DNA from 2 places in the Mycobacterium sp. NGS59 genome. Region 2 is predicted to be linked to the other one. Evidence: predicted binding sites of a transcription regulator. Region 2 holds the regulator's gene; the other holds the start of a gene.
What was found. The regulator HspR, encoded in region 2, represses chaperone genes until heat shock. The targets are predictions, from matches to a motif close to ANNTGAGTNNNNNNNACTCANNT.

Region 1 (7,609 bases), on a different contig from region 2:
ACGACCACCCGGGCAAGTGGCGCGTGGTGTTCTTCTGGCCCAAGGACTTCACGTTCGTGTGCCCGACGGAGATCGCGGCGTTCGGCAAGTTGAACGACGAGTTCGCCGACCGCGACACCCAGGTTCTCGGTGTCTCGATCGACAGCGAGTTCGTGCACTTCCAGTGGCGCGCGCAGCACGAAGACCTCAAGAAGCTGCCCTTCCCGATGCTTTCCGACATCAAGCGGGAGCTCGTTGCCGCGACCGGTGCGCTCAACGCCGACGGTGTCGCGGACCGGGTGACCTTCATCGTCGACCCCAACAACGAGATCCAGTTCGTCTCGGTCACCGCCGGCTCGGTCGGCCGCAACGTCGACGAGGTGCTGCGGGTACTGGACGCGCTGCAGTCCGACGAACTGTGTGCATGCAACTGGCGCAAGGGTGACCCCACGCTGGACGCCGGTGAACTGCTGAAGGCGTCGGCATGAGCATCGACAACCTCAAAGCGGCGCTGCCGGACTACGCCAAGGATCTCAAGCTGAACCTGGGCTCGATCGCGCGCAGCACGGTGCTGGACGACGAGCGACTCTGGGGCACGCTGCTGGCCAGCGCCGCCGCTACCCGAAACGCCCAGGTGCTGGCCGACATTGGGGCTGAGGCCGCCGACCACCTGTCCGCCGAGGCGTACCAAGCTGCCCTGGGCGCCGCATCGATCATGGGGATGAACAACGTGTTCTACCGTGGTCGCGGATTCCTCGACGGCCAATACGACGACCTGCGCCCCGGGCTGCGGATGAACATCATCGGCAATCCGGGGGTGGCCAAGGCGAACTTCGAGCTGTGGTCGTTCGCGGTGTCCTCGATCAACGGGTGCTCGCACTGCGTAGTCGCCCACGAGCACACGCTGCGCGAGGTGGGTGTCGGCCGGGAGGAGATCCTGGAGGCGCTGAAGGTCGCCGCGATCGTGGCCGGCGTGGCGCAGGCGATCGCCACTGCGTCCACCCTGGCCGCAGTCGGCTGATCCTCGGACGACCGTAGTGTCGTAGCCATGGCGCCGTGGACCGAGCACGCGATCTGGTGGCAGGTCTACCCGCTGGGTTTCGTCGGCGCCTATCCCGCCGACCAGCCGCCGGACCCGGGCGAACACCGGCTCCGGCGGCTGGTCGACTGGTTCGACCATGCCATCGAACTGGGTGCGTCCGGGGTCGCGCTGGGCCCGATATTCGCCTCGCGCACACACGGTTACGACACCACCGACCACTATCGCATCGATCCCCGGCTCGGCGACGACTCCGACTTCGACTACCTGGTCGGCGAGGCGCGCCGCCGCGGCCTGCGCATCCTGCTCGACGGGGTGTTCAACCACGTCGGTGCGGATTTCGCCGGGCCGGAGTGGTGGCGCAGCGGCGGCACGTTCGAGGGCCACTCCGAACTCGCGGCACTGGACCACGACAATCCAGAGGTCGCCGACTACGTGGTCGAGGTCATGTCGCACTGGCTCGACCGTGGTGCCGACGGCTGGCGCCTGGATGCGGCTTACGCGGTGCCGCAACGATTTTGGGCTGATGTGCTGCCCCGGGTGCGGCAGCGCCATGCTGACGCGTGGTTCGTCGGCGAGCTCATCCACGGTGACTATGCGGCGGTGGTCGAGGGGGCGGGATTCGACTCGGCCACCCAGTACGAGCTGTGGAAGGCGATCTGGAGCAGCATCAACGACGGCAACTTCTTCGAGCTGGACTGGGCGCTGCAGCGGCACAGCGCGTGGCTGAAAACGTTCGTGCCGTTGACCTTCGTGGGCAACCACGACGTCACCCGGATCGCCAGCCGGATCGAGCGTCCCGAACACCTGGCGCACGCGCTGGTGGTCTTGTTGACGGTCGGTGGTGTGCCCAGCATCTACGCCGGCGACGAGTTCGGATACCGTGCCGTCAAGGAGGAGCGCTACGGGGGCGACGACGCCGTGCGGCCCGAGTTCGGCGCTCCCCCAATTCAACTCGACGAGCGCGGCATTCGCGTGTGGGAGTTGCACCGGTATCTCGTCGGACTACGTCGCCGCCACCCGTGGCTGCACGCGGCCCAGACCAGCGCGGTGCAGTTGCAGAACAAGCACTACGTCTTTCGGAGCCAGCACGGCGACGAGTCGCTGTTGGTCGCACTCAATATCGACGACGAGCCCGTGCGGTTTTCTATGCCGGACCTCGGCGCGCCGCGGGCCAAGGTGATCGCCGGGTCTGCGGCACCGCCTGACGAGGTCGTGGACTCGGTGGTCGTCGAACCGCACGGCTGGCGGATCCTGCAGCCGGTCTAATCGCGCAACCCAGACACCGTCCGGGGATCCTCTTCGCCGCCGTAGTACTTGTCCAGCAGCGCGACGAAGTCGTGGTTGTCGGCGGTGGCGTGCGCGAACAGCGTCATCGAGGATCTCAGCTTGAGGTCGTCGGGCGAGCCGAAAATCTGTGCGGCCGATCGGTCCTGCACCTGATTGACCAGCCGGACGCATTCGCGCAGTCGCGAGCCGAGCAGCTCGTGCGCCAGGTACGCGCGAGCCTCCGCCAGTGAGACGATGCCGAAGTGCTCGGCCATCCGGCTGCTGCCCAAACCGCGCAGTTGCGGAAAGACGAACCACATCCAGTGGCTGCGTTTCCGGCCGCTGCGCAGCTCGTCGAGCACGTTGGCGTAGACACGGTCCTGCGCGTCCACGAACCGCTGCAGGTCGAAAGCCATACGTTCACCCTGGTTGAATGAGCTGATGGCGGTCAAGCGGCAAGTCCCCAAGATCCGGGACCTGGCACCGCTGCTGCAGTTCAAACGTCCGCAACTCGACCGCACCCGGCGGCGCCTGGACGCCGCACTGACCATCGAGGACCTACGGCGCATCGCCAAGCGACGTACGCCCAGGGCGGCATTCGACTACACCGACGGCGCAGCCGAGGACGAGCTCTCCATCGAGCGAGCCCGACAGGCGTTCCGCGACATCGAGTTTCACCCGACGATTCTGCGCGACGTGAGCAACGTGACGGCGGGCTGGAACGTGCTGGGCCAACCAGTGGTGTTGCCGTTCGGGATCGCACCCACCGGGTTCACCCGCCTGATGCACACCGAAGGCGAGATCGCCGGGGCGCGGGCGGCGGCCGCGGCCGGAATCCCGTTCTCGTTGTCCACCCTGGCGACCAGCTCGATCGAGGATGTCGTCGCAGCGGTTCCGCAGGGCCGCAAATGGTTTCAGCTGTATATGTGGAAAGACCGGGACCGTTCGATGGAGTTGGTGCGGCGCGCCGCGGCCGCCGGCTTCGACACCATGCTGGTCACCGTCGACGTCCCGGTCGCCGGCGCACGGCTGCGCGATGTCCGCAACGGTATGGCCATCCCGCCCGCGCTGACCCTGCGCACCGTGCTCGACGCCGTGCCGCACCCACACTGGTGGTTCGACCTGCTGACCACCGAACCGCTTTCGTTCGCCTCGCTGGATCGCTGGTCGGGCACCGTCGGCGACTATCTGAACACCATGTTCGACCCCAGCGTCACCTTCGACGACCTGGCCTGGATCAAGTCCCAGTGGCCGGGCAAGCTCGTCGTGAAAGGAATCCAGACCCTGGACGACGCGCGTGCCGTGGTCGACCGTGGCGTCGACGGGATCGTGTTGTCCAATCACGGTGGCCGCCAACTGGACCGGGCCCCGGTGCCGTTCCATTTGTTGCCGACGGTGGCGCGTGAACTCGGCAACGACACCGAGATCCTGCTGGACACCGGCATCATGTCCGGCGCGGACATCGTCGCGTCAGTCGCTCTCGGGGCGCGATGCACGCTGGTCGGGCGGGCATACCTGTACGGACTGATGGCCGGCGGCGAGGCGGGAGTGCGTCGCGCCATCGACATCCTGCAGACCGGTGTGCTGCGGACCATGAGCCTGCTGGGCGTGACCTGCCTGGAAGAGCTCTCCCCCAAACACGTCACCCAGTTGCGTCGTTAGCGCGAGCAGACGCAAAAGCCCCCGTTTCGTGCCGAAATAAGGGGCTTTTGCGTCTGCTCGCCAGGGTGTGGCGCACAGCACGGAACAAACCGTCCCCGACCGAGGTTGAGTCGAACAGACTTAACTCTTGGAGGAATAGATGGCTGAAGCCAAGTCCGTGCCGGTGCTGTTCGTGACCGACACGATCGTGTTGCCCGGCATGGTGGTGCCGATCGCTCTCGACGACACCGCCCGCACCGCCGTCGACGCCGCCCAGGCCGGCGACTCACGTGAGCTCTTGATCGCGCCGCGGTTGGACGACCGCTACCCGACCCACGGCGTGGTGGCCAAGATCCTGCAGGTCGGCCGGATCGCCGGGGGCGGTACTGCCGCCGTCGTGCGGGGCGAGCGCCGCGCGCACATCGGTGCCGGCGCCAACGGACCTGGCGCGGCGTTGTGGGTCGAGGTGACCGAGGTGCCCGATGTCGAGGTGACCGACGAGATCAAGGCGCTGGCAGCGGAATACAAGAAGCTGCTGCTGGCGATGCTGCAGCGCCGCGAGGCCTGGCAGATCGTGGACTATGTCAACAGCCTCACCGACCCGTCCGCGCTGGCCGACACCTCGGGGTACGCGTCCTACCTGTCCGACGTCCAGAAACGCCAACTGTTGGAGACCGTCGACGTCGCCGAACGGCTGCGTGTGCTGATCGACTGGACCAGCGAACATCTGGCCGAGGTCGAGGTCAACGACAAGATCGCCGAGGACGTGCGCGACGGGATGGAGAAGACGCAGAAGGAGTTCCTGCTGCGCCAACAGCTGGCCGCCATCCGCAAGGAGTTGGGCGAAGGTGAGCCCGACGGATCCGATGACTACCGGGCCCGCGTCGAGGCCGCCGACCTGCCCGAGCAGGTCCGCGAGGCCGCGCTGCGCGAGGTCGGCAAACTGGAGCGCGCCAGCGACCAGAGCCCGGAGACCGGCTGGATCCGAACCTGGTTGGACACCGTGCTGGATCTGCCGTGGAACGTGCGCACCGAGGACTCGACCGACCTGACGGCGGCGCGGGAGATCCTGGACGCCGACCACCACGGGCTGGACGACGTCAAAGACCGCATCGTCGAGTACCTGGCGGTGCGTGCCCGGCGCGCACAACGCGGCTTGCAGGTCGTGGGCGGCCGCGGTTCCGGGGCGGTGATGGTGCTGGCCGGTCCCCCGGGCGTCGGCAAGACGTCGCTGGGCGAGAGCGTGGCCCGGGCGCTGGGCCGCAACTTCGTCCGCGTCGCCCTCGGCGGCGTGCGCGACGAGGCCGAGATCCGCGGGCACCGGCGTACCTACGTGGGCGCGTTGCCGGGCCGGATCGTGCGGGCCATCGGTGAGGCCGGATCGATGAATCCCGTTGTGCTGCTGGACGAGATCGACAAAGTCGGGTCCGACTACCGGGGCGACCCGAGCGCGGCGCTGCTCGAGGTGCTCGACCCGGCGCAGAACCACACGTTCCGCGACCACTACCTGGACCTGGATCTGGACCTGTCCGACGTGGTGTTCCTGGCCACCGCCAACGTGATCGAGAACATCCCGTCGGCGCTGCTGGACCGCATGGAGTTGGTGCAGATCGACGGCTACACCGAGGACGACAAGGTCGCCATCGCCCGCGACTACCTGCTGCCACGGCAGCGGGACCGGGCCGCGCTGACCGAGGACGAGGTGACGGTCACCGATGCCGCGCTGCGCAAGATCGCCGCCGATTACACCCGCGAACCGGGCGTGCGGCAGTTCGAACGGCTGCTGGCCAAGACGCTGCGCAAGGTGACCACCAGGCTGGCCGAGACCGACGAACCGATCACCGTCGACGAGCCGGATCTGGTTGGCTACCTTGGCCGTCCGCGCTTCACCCCGGAGTCGGCGGAGCGCACGGCGGTGCCCGGCGTGGCCACCGGCCTGGCCGTCACCGGCCTCGGCGGCGACGTGCTCTACATCGAGGCCGGCGCGGTCGACGGTGACGCGGGCCTGCAACTGACCGGTCAGCTGGGTGAGGTGATGAAGGAGTCGGCACAGATCGCGTTGTCCTACGTGCGTTCGCATGCCGCCGAATTGGGCGTCGACCCGGCGGTGCTGGACCGGCGCATCCACGTGCACGTGCCGGCCGGTGCGGTGCCCAAGGACGGGCCCTCGGCCGGGGTGACGATGGTGACCGCGCTGGTGTCGATGGCCACCGGACGTCAGGTGCGCTCCGATGTCGGCATGACCGGCGAGGTCACGCTGAACGGTCGGGTGTTGCCGATCGGCGGTGTCAAACAGAAGCTGCTGGCTGCCCAACGTGCCGGTCTGTCAACGGTTTTCATCCCGACACGCAACGAGCCGGACCTGGACGACGTGCCCGCCGAAGTGCTCGAGGCCCTGACCGTGCTGCCGATGACGGACGTGGCTGAGATCGTCGCGCAAGCACTGGAACCGGCGCAGACCGCTACGGTGGCCGCCTAGGGACGCTAGGGTGCAGCAATGGCTGCTTTCCTACGCAAGTTGCTCGGAATCGGCAAGCTGCCCGCAGACCTGCGGGCAGCAGTCGAGACGGAGAACCTCATCCATCTGGCCGAGTCTGTTCCCGTCACCTTCCGATTCACCGGCTCGGTGCCCGGCAAGGTGTCCAACGGCAACGTCCGCAGTTACGTTGGCGCTCTGGCCATCACGTCGCAGCGGGTGGTGGGGACGCTGTCGACCGTGCCCAAACTCGCCGGGCGCGCCGTCGACCTGCGCTGGGACTCCCCCGCCGAAGGCCCTGTGCGGGGCGAGTTTTCGGCAGCCGGACTGATGCTCACCGCGGACGTCGGCGAAGTCGACCCACAGTTTTCCGGCCGGCTTTCGCTGAACTACAAGACCGCGCTGCCCGAAGCGGTGTTGAGCACGGTGCCGCGGCGGACGTTCACGTTCGGCGTGCCGCGGGAATGGGTCCTGCGCATGGTCGGGGTACCGGCCCGCACACCGGCATGAGCCGCAAACGGCGGTTCGTGCACCGCATCCAGCGAGTCGTGGTCAACCCGATCGGCCGGCGCGGGCCCGGGATCATGCTGGAAACCACCGGACGAAAATCCGGCCAGCCACGGCGCACCGCGGTCGGCGGCAAGGTCGTCGACAACCAGTTCTGGATGGTCTCCGAACATGGCCACCACTCGGATTACGTCTACAACATCAAGGCGAATCCGAAAGTACGGCTGCGCATCGGCGGGCAATGGCGCACCGGGACCGCGCACCTGCTGCCCGACGATGATCCATGGCAGCGGATGCGGAGTCTGCCGCGGTTCAACAACGTGGGAGTCCGCACCATGGGCACCGATCTGCTGACCATCCGGGTGGATCTGGACTGAGACGGTGGCCTACGACACCGAGCTGGCCAAGCGGACCCGCGAACTGCTGGCGCAGCTCGAGAGCTACGACGAGAAGCAGATGTTCGGCGGTCTGGCTTTCCTGGTCGGCGGCAAGATGGCCGTCTGCGTCAGCGGACAGGGCGGTTTGATGGTGCGGGTGTCTCCGCAGGACATCGACAAGCTACTGACACGCGACCACGTCAGCCCGATGGTGATGGGCGGCAGGGAGATGCGCGGATGGTTACGGGTGGCCACCGAGGGCGTGAAAACCAAACGGCAACTGCAAGGTTGGGTGACCCGCGGCGTGAATTACGCCCGCAG
Region 2 (7,609 bases):
GCGACCAAGGACGCCGGCCAGATCGCCGGCCTCAACGTGCTGCGCATCGTCAACGAACCGACCGCGGCCGCGCTGGCCTACGGCCTGGACAAGGGCGAGAAAGAGCAGACCATTCTGGTTTTCGACCTCGGCGGCGGCACCTTCGACGTCTCGCTGCTCGAGATCGGCGAGGGTGTGGTCGAGGTGCGTGCCACCAGCGGTGACAACCACCTCGGCGGCGACGACTGGGACCAGCGCGTCGTGGACTGGCTGGTGGAGAAGTTCAAGGGCACCAGCGGCATCGACCTGACCAAGGACAAGATGGCCATGCAGCGGCTGCGTGAGGCCGCCGAGAAGGCCAAGATCGAGCTGTCCAGCTCGCAGAGCACCTCGATCAACCTGCCCTACATCACCGTCGACGCCGACAAGAACCCGCTGTTCCTCGACGAGCAGCTGACCCGGGCCGAGTTCCAGCGCATCACCCAGGACCTGCTGGACCGCACCCGCAAGCCGTTCCAGTCGGTCATCGCCGACGCCGGCATCTCGGTGGGCGACATCGACCACGTGGTGCTGGTGGGCGGTTCCACCCGCATGCCTGCGGTGACCGACCTGGTCAAGGAGATGACCGGTGGCAAGGAGCCCAACAAGGGCGTCAACCCCGACGAGGTCGTGGCCGTGGGTGCCGCGCTGCAGGCGGGTGTACTCAAGGGCGAGGTGAAAGACGTTCTGCTGCTTGACGTCACGCCGCTGAGCCTGGGCATCGAGACCAAGGGTGGGGTGATGACCAAGCTCATCGAGCGCAACACCACCATCCCGACCAAGCGCTCGGAGACCTTCACCACCGCCGACGACAACCAGCCGTCGGTGCAGATCCAGGTCTTCCAGGGTGAGCGTGAGATCGCGGCGCACAACAAGCTGTTGGGCAGCTTCGAGCTGACCGGTATCGCACCGGCCCCGCGCGGTGTTCCGCAGATCGAGGTCACCTTTGACATCGACGCCAACGGCATCGTGCACGTCACCGCCAAGGACAAGGGCACCGGCAAGGAGAACACCATCCGCATCCAGGAAGGTTCGGGCATCTCCAAGGAGGAGATCGACCGGATGATCAAGGATGCCGAGGCGCACGCGGACGAAGACCGCAAGCGTCGCGAGGAAGCCGACGTCCGCAACCAGGCCGAGACGCTGGTCTACCAGACGGAGAAGTTCGTCAAAGAGCAACGTGAGGCCGAGGGTGGGTCGAAGGTTCCTGAGGACACGCTGAGCAAGGTGGAAGCCGCTGTGGCAGAAGCCAAGTCGGCGCTGGGTGGCGATGACATCTCCGCGATCAAGTCGGCGATGGAGAAGCTGGGCCAGGAGTCCCAGGCGCTGGGACAGGCCATCTACGAGGCCGCCCAGGCCGAAGGTGCCGCCGCCGGCGGTCAGCCCGGTGGTGGTTTCGACCAGACCGCGGGGGCCGACGACGTGGTGGACGCGGAGGTGGTCGACGACGACCAGGAGCGGCGCCAGTGAGCGCGCGCCGCGACGATGCAGAACGGAGTGATGAGGAGGAGCGGCGCCAGTGAGCGACGGAACTCAAAACCACGCACAAGAACCGGTGACGGTCACCGACAGACGGCGGATCGATCCCGAGACAGGTGAAGTACGGCAGGCCCCTCCCGGTCCAGCACCGGGAGGGGGTGCCTTCGCCGGCGAGAGCCCGGAGGAAGCCGACAAGGCGGCCGAGTTGCTCCAGGACCTGCAGCGCGTGCAGGCCGACTTCGCCAACTACCGCAAGCGGGCGCTGCGCGACCAGCAGGCCGCGAAGGACCGGGCCAAGGCCGACGTGGTCGGTCAATTCCTGGGCATCCTCGACGATCTCGACCGCGCACGGCAGCACGGCGACCTGGAGTCGGGTCCGATGAAGGCGGTCGCCGACAAGCTGACGGGCGTGCTGGGCGGGTTGGGCCTGACCGCGTTCGGGGCCGAGGGCGAGGACTTCGACCCCGCACTGCATGAAGCCGTGCAGCACGAAGGCGACGGCGGACCGGGTTCCAAGCCGGTGATCGGCACCGTCATGAGGCAGGGCTACCTGCTCGGCGAACAGGTGCTGCGGCACGCCATGGTCGGCGTCGTCGACACCGTCGCCGGCGCGGGTTCGGAAACCGGACCTGCCGACACGAGCGATAACGCCGACGACTCCGGTGTTTAGGACAGAATCGATACGAAGGTAAGGAGGTGACGCGACATGGCTCAGCGTGAGTGGGTCGAGAAGGACTTCTACAAGGAGCTTGGCGTCTCCTCCGATGCCGATGCCAAAGAGATCAAGACGGCCTACCGCAAGTTGGCTTCGGATCTGCATCCGGACAAGAACCCCGCCGGGGCCGAGCGGTTCAAGGCGGTCTCGGAGGCCTACAGCGTTCTGTCCGACGAAGCCAAGCGCAAGGAATACGACGAGACCCGCCGGCTGTTCGCCGGCGGAGGCTTCGGTGGCCGTCGGTTCGACACGGGTGGGTTCGGCGGCTTCGGCGGAGGCGGGGACGGCGCCGAGTTCAATCTGAACGACTTGTTCGACGCCGCCGGCCGGTCCGGCGGCGCCAACATCGGCGACCTGTTCGGCGGCCTGTTCGGGCGGGGTGGCAGCACCCGTCCCAGCCGGCCCCGGCGCGGCAAGGACCTGGAGACCGAGACGGAACTGGATTTCGTCGAGGCCGCCAGGGGCGTCGCGATGCCGCTGCGGTTGACCAGCCCGGCCCCGTGCACCAACTGCCACGGCAGCGGCGCACGCCCGGGCACCAGCCCGAAGGTGTGTCCGAACTGCAACGGCGCCGGCGTCATCAACCGCAACCAGGGTGCGTTCGGCTTCTCCGAGCCGTGCACCGAATGCCGGGGCAGCGGCTCGATCATCGAGCACCCGTGCGAGGAGTGCAAAGGCACCGGGGTCACGACTCGGACCCGCACCATCAACGTGCGCATCCCACCCGGCGTCGACGACGGTCAGCGCATCCGGCTGGCCGGGCAGGGCGAAGCCGGGTTGCGGGGCGCTCCGTCCGGTGACCTGTACGTGACCGTGCATGTGCGGCCGGACAAGGTCTTCGGCCGCGACGGCGACGACCTGACCGTGACCGTACCCGTCAGCTTCACCGAATTGGCTTTGGGCTCAACGCTTTCGGTGCCCACGCTGGACGGCAAGGTCGGCGTCCGGGTGCCCAAGGGCACCGCCGACGGCCGCATCCTGCGGGTGCGTGGCCGGGGTGTGCCCAAGCGCAGCGGTGGCAGCGGCGACCTGCTGGTCACCGTGAAGGTCGCGGTCCCGTCGAATCTGGAAGGTGCCGCGCAGGAGGCGCTGGAAGCCTACGCGGCGGCCGAGCGGTCCAGCGGGTTCGACCCCAGAGCCGGATGGGCAGGGAATCGACCATGAACTCGAAGAACCCCGACCGGGAATCGTCGCGCACGTTCTTGATCTCGGTGGCCGCCGAGCTGGCCGGTATGCATGCGCAGACGTTGCGCACCTACGACCGGCTCGGCCTGGTCCGGCCGCAGCGCACCGCCGGCGGCGGACGTCGGTACTCCGAGCACGACGTGGACCTGCTGCGTGAGGTGCAGCGACTGTCCCAGGACGAGGGCGTCAACCTCGCCGGCATCAAACGCATCATCGAGCTGACCAACCAGGTCGACGCGCTGCAGTCGCGGCTCTCGGAGTTGGCCGAGGAAGTGGCGGTGTTGCGGGCCAACCAGCGTCGCGAGGTCGCGGTGGTGCCCAAGAGCCGGGCGCTGGTCGTCTGGCAACCCCGCCGCTAGAGGCGTCAGGGCGTGTTGTCCCCGAAGAATCCCGCCAACTCGCTGCCGAAGTTCCCGACACCGGACACGAACGCCTGAGTCATCAGGTCGAGCATGCTGGTGTTGTAGAAGCCGGACATGAAGTTGCCCAGGTTCGCCCAGCCCGATTCGAAGGCGCCGACGTTCTGCAGACCGGAGACATTCACGCCGCCGCTGTTGAACATCCCGGACACCTGGCTGAACACGTTGCCGATGCCCGACACCGCGCCGTTGGCGGCGTTGAGCATGCCCGATGCGCCGCCCGCCCCGGAGTTGAAGAAGCCCGACGACGGGGCGCTGCCGGAGTTGAAGAAGCCGGGGCTGCCGCGCCACTCGAAGCCGAACGTGAACGGCCCGACCAGCCCGTTGCCGAGCATGTTGATCGGGTTTTCGAAGTTGAAGACCAGTGGCGTCTCCGGGTTGAGCACCGACGGGTCGATGGTGAAGGGGCCCAGGGTTTCGGTGGTGATGGGGATCGCCGGCAGCGTGCCGCTCAGGACGCATCCCACGAACGGGATGTAGAGGAAGCAGACGGTGATCTCCAGGCTGATCGGTATCTCGAACTGCGAGATGGTGAACATGTCCTGGGTGATGGCGTTGATGGTGCCTTGGATCGGGATCTGGATGTCGGCGGCCAGGTTGTAGTCCCACGGGATGCCCGGGATGGTGGTCTGGTAGGCGAAGCCGCCCAGACCCTGATAGTCGCCTCGCCAGAAGAACCCGTTGCTGTAGTTGCCGCCGTTGAAGGCGCCGGTGTTGAAGTTGCCGTAGTTGGCCCATCCGGTATTGGAGTTGCCGACGTTGAAGTCACCGGAGTTGTAGTCGCCGGGGTTGAAGCTGCCGGTGTTGTAGCTGCCCGGGTTGAACGCGCCGGTGTTGGTGTTGCCGGTGTTGAAGAAGCCGGTGTTGTAGTTGCCCGAGTTTCCGATTCCGGTGTTGACCAGGCCGGTGTTGAAGAAGCCCGAGTTGACCAGACCGGTGTTGCCGATGCCGGTGTTGAAGCGGCCGGAGTTCCCGATGCCCCAGTTGCCCTCGCCGGAGTTGAAGAAGCCGACGTTGTTGGTGCCGGAGTTGAACAGGCCGAAGTTGCCGGTGCCGGAGTTGAAGCCGCCGAACCCGGTCTGGGCGTTGCCGACGAGTCCGATGCCGATGTTGCCGTCGCCGGTGTTGCCGAAGCCGATGTTGCCGGTACCGGTGTTGCCGAAGCCGATGTTGAAGTTGCCGGTGTTGCCGAAGCCGATGTTCTGCAGCGCCGCGGTGAGCGCGGGACCGGAGTTGCCGAAGCCCCAGTTCCCGGTGCCGAAGTTGGCGGGGCCGAAGTTGTAGTCGCCGATGTTGCCGAAGCCCCAGTTGAAGCTGCCGAGGTTGGCGCTGCCGAAGTTGAGGCCGCCGATGTTGGCGTTGCCGATGTTGAAATCGCCGAGGTTGGCGCTGCCGATGTTCCAGATGCCGAGGTTGGCCAGACCGGCGCTGAAGGTGGTGGCGTCGGGTCCGTTCTGGAACCAGCCGGCCAGGTTGGTGCCGAGGTTCTGCCAGCCGGAGACGCTCGCCGGTGTCCCGACACCGGTGTTGAGGAAACCGGAGATGGCGTTGCCGAGGTTGTCGAAGCCGGACTGCAGCGAACCGTAGTTGAAGAACCCGGAGTTGCCGAGTAGCCCGGTGGCGAAGTTGAACATCCCGGAGTTGCTGCCGAAGTTCTGGAACCCGGACGCAAGGCCACTGCCCCAGTTGAAGAAGCCCGAGGACGGCAGCGGGGTGAGGTTGCCGATGCCCGGCATCGGGCGCAGGTCGAGCAGCGGGAGATAGGCGGGCCCGGCGCCGAACAGGCCCAGCGCGTGGATGACGGTGGAGCCGTCGGGGTTGCCGATGTTGATGTTGATCGCGGGCTGGGCGCCGAAGTTGATGGTGATCGGGGTGGTGGGCGGGGCGCCCGGGCCGCCGCCGTGGATGTTGATCGGGCCGATCGGGGCGATGACCGTGCCGGACAGGATGGCCAGGTCCAGGGTGCCTCTGGCGTCGATCCGCGGGATGTTGATGGCCGGGACGCTGATGTCGGTGATGGTGCCGGTGATCGGGATGTTGATCGGCACGTCGACGGTGAGCCAGCCGTTGACGCGCTCGGCGAGGATCGTGTAATTGGCTGCCAGCAGGCCCTGCCCGTCGGCCCGCCAGAAGAAGCCGTTGTTCATGCTGCCGGTCATGAAGCCGCCGGTGCCGAAGTTGCCGGCGTTGGCGATGCCGGTGTTGTAGTCGCCGGTGTTGTAGAACCCGGTGTTGGTGCTGCCGGTGTTGCCGATGCCGGTGTTCAGGGTGCCGAGGTTGAACATGCCGGTGTTGTAGTCGCCGGGGTTGGCCATGCCGGAGTTGAAGTTGCCGGTGTTGAACAGGCCGGAGTTGAAGAAACCGGCATTGCCGATACCGGTGTTGTTGGTGCCGGTGTTGCCGATGCCCCAGTTTCCGGTGCCCGAGTTCCCGATGCCGACGTTGCCGGTTCCGGAGTTGAAGAAGCCGATGTTGAAGCTGCCGGAATTGGTGCCGCCGATGCCGATCTGGTTGTCGCCGGACAGGCCGATGCCGAATCCGCCGGTGCCCATGTTGCCGATGCCGAAGTTGCCGGTGCCGGAGTTGAAGAAGCCGCTGTTGCCGGTGCCGGAGTTGAACATGCCGGTGTTGGACGTGCCGGAGTTGAAGAAGCCGGTGTTGCCCGCGCCCGAGGTGAGCGAGCCGAATCCGCTGAGCCCGTTGCCGGTGAGCCCGATGCCGATGTTGTTGTCGCCGGTGTTGAAGAAGCCGATGTTGTTGTTGCCGGTGTTGGCGAAGCCCTGGTTGAGGCTGCCGGCGTTGGAGAAGCCGAAGTTGTTGTCGCCCAGGTTGAACAGGCCCATGTTGTTCAAGCCGAAGTTCAGCGGGCCGAAGCCGATCTGGCCGTCGCCGGTCAATCCGATGCCGATGTTGTTGTTGCCGGTGTTGCCGAACCCGAAGTTGCCGTCACCGGTGTTGCCGATGCCGAAGTTGCCGTCGCCGATGTTGCCGAAGCCGATGTTGTTCAGTGCCGCGGTCAGTCCGGGACCGGCGTTGCCGAACCCGATGTTGCCGCTGCCGATGTTGCCGAAGCCGATGTTGAGGTCGCCCAGGTTGCCGAAGCCGAAGTTCTGGCTGCCGAGGTTGGCGCTGCCCAGGTTGAAGTCGCCGATGTTGGCGTTGCCCAGGTTCAGCCGGCCCAGGTCGGCCAGTCCGGCGTTGAAGATCGTCCCGGCCGGGTCGTTGAACAGGCCGGCCAGATCGGTGCCGACGTTGTAGAGGCCGGACAGGTGCGCCGGTGTCGCCAGGTTGGCGGTGGCGGTGTTGTAGAAGCCCGAGACGGTGTTGCCGAGGTTGGCCCAGCCCGAGGTGAGCGTGCCGAGGTTCTGGAACCCCGAGACCGACGTGCTCGTCGCGTTCCACCAGCCGGACAGGTTGGCACCCATGTTCCCGAACCCGGAGACGCTGCCGGGTCCGGTGTTGAAGAAGCCCGACGACGGGACGGCGGTGGTGTTGCCGAAGCCGGGCGCCGGCGGGATGTCGAGGAAGACGATGCGGATCGGGCCGAGCCCGCTGCGGATCTGGATCGGAATGTTCGTCGAGCCGTCGGGATTGCCGATGTTGACGTCGATCTTGGGCAGGGTGCCGCTGATGCTCGGGATGGTGATCGGGCCGACGCTGAAGTTGGTGATGGCGATCGCGTTGATGGTGATGCGCGGGAAGGTGAAGCCGTTGACCAGCAGGGTGCCCAGATCCACCTTGATCGGGATGTTGATGGGGATGTTGATGTCGAAGTTGAGCACCGGGAACTCGG

Region 1: the regulator HspR is predicted to act here: its motif matches at 4,053-4,075, upstream of lon (endopeptidase La).

What each region holds. Positions count from the first base shown of each region.
Region 1 covers NZ_JCALCN010000005.1:124,239-131,847, reverse strand. The annotation lists gene AC5Y46_RS08425 (peroxiredoxin) at 1-467, shown strand, start outside; gene AC5Y46_RS08420 (alkyl hydroperoxide reductase) at 464-1,000, shown strand; gene AC5Y46_RS08415 (alpha-amylase family glycosyl hydrolase) at 1,028-2,287, shown strand; gene AC5Y46_RS08410 (DUF1810 domain-containing protein) at 2,284-2,703, opposite strand; gene AC5Y46_RS08405 (alpha-hydroxy acid oxidase) at 2,729-3,949, shown strand; gene lon (endopeptidase La) at 4,089-6,407, shown strand; gene AC5Y46_RS08395 (hypothetical protein) at 6,426-6,914, shown strand; gene AC5Y46_RS08390 (nitroreductase family deazaflavin-dependent oxidoreductase) at 6,911-7,288, shown strand; gene AC5Y46_RS08385 (TfoX/Sxy family protein) at 7,293-7,609, shown strand, end outside.
Region 2 covers NZ_JCALCN010000043.1:13,215-20,823, forward strand. The annotation lists gene dnaK (molecular chaperone DnaK) at 1-1,488, shown strand, start outside; gene grpE (nucleotide exchange factor GrpE) at 1,538-2,167, shown strand; gene dnaJ (molecular chaperone DnaJ) at 2,204-3,376, shown strand; gene AC5Y46_RS25475 (heat shock protein transcriptional repressor HspR) at 3,373-3,756, shown strand; partial or broken gene AC5Y46_RS25480 (PPE family protein) at 3,762-7,609, opposite strand, start outside.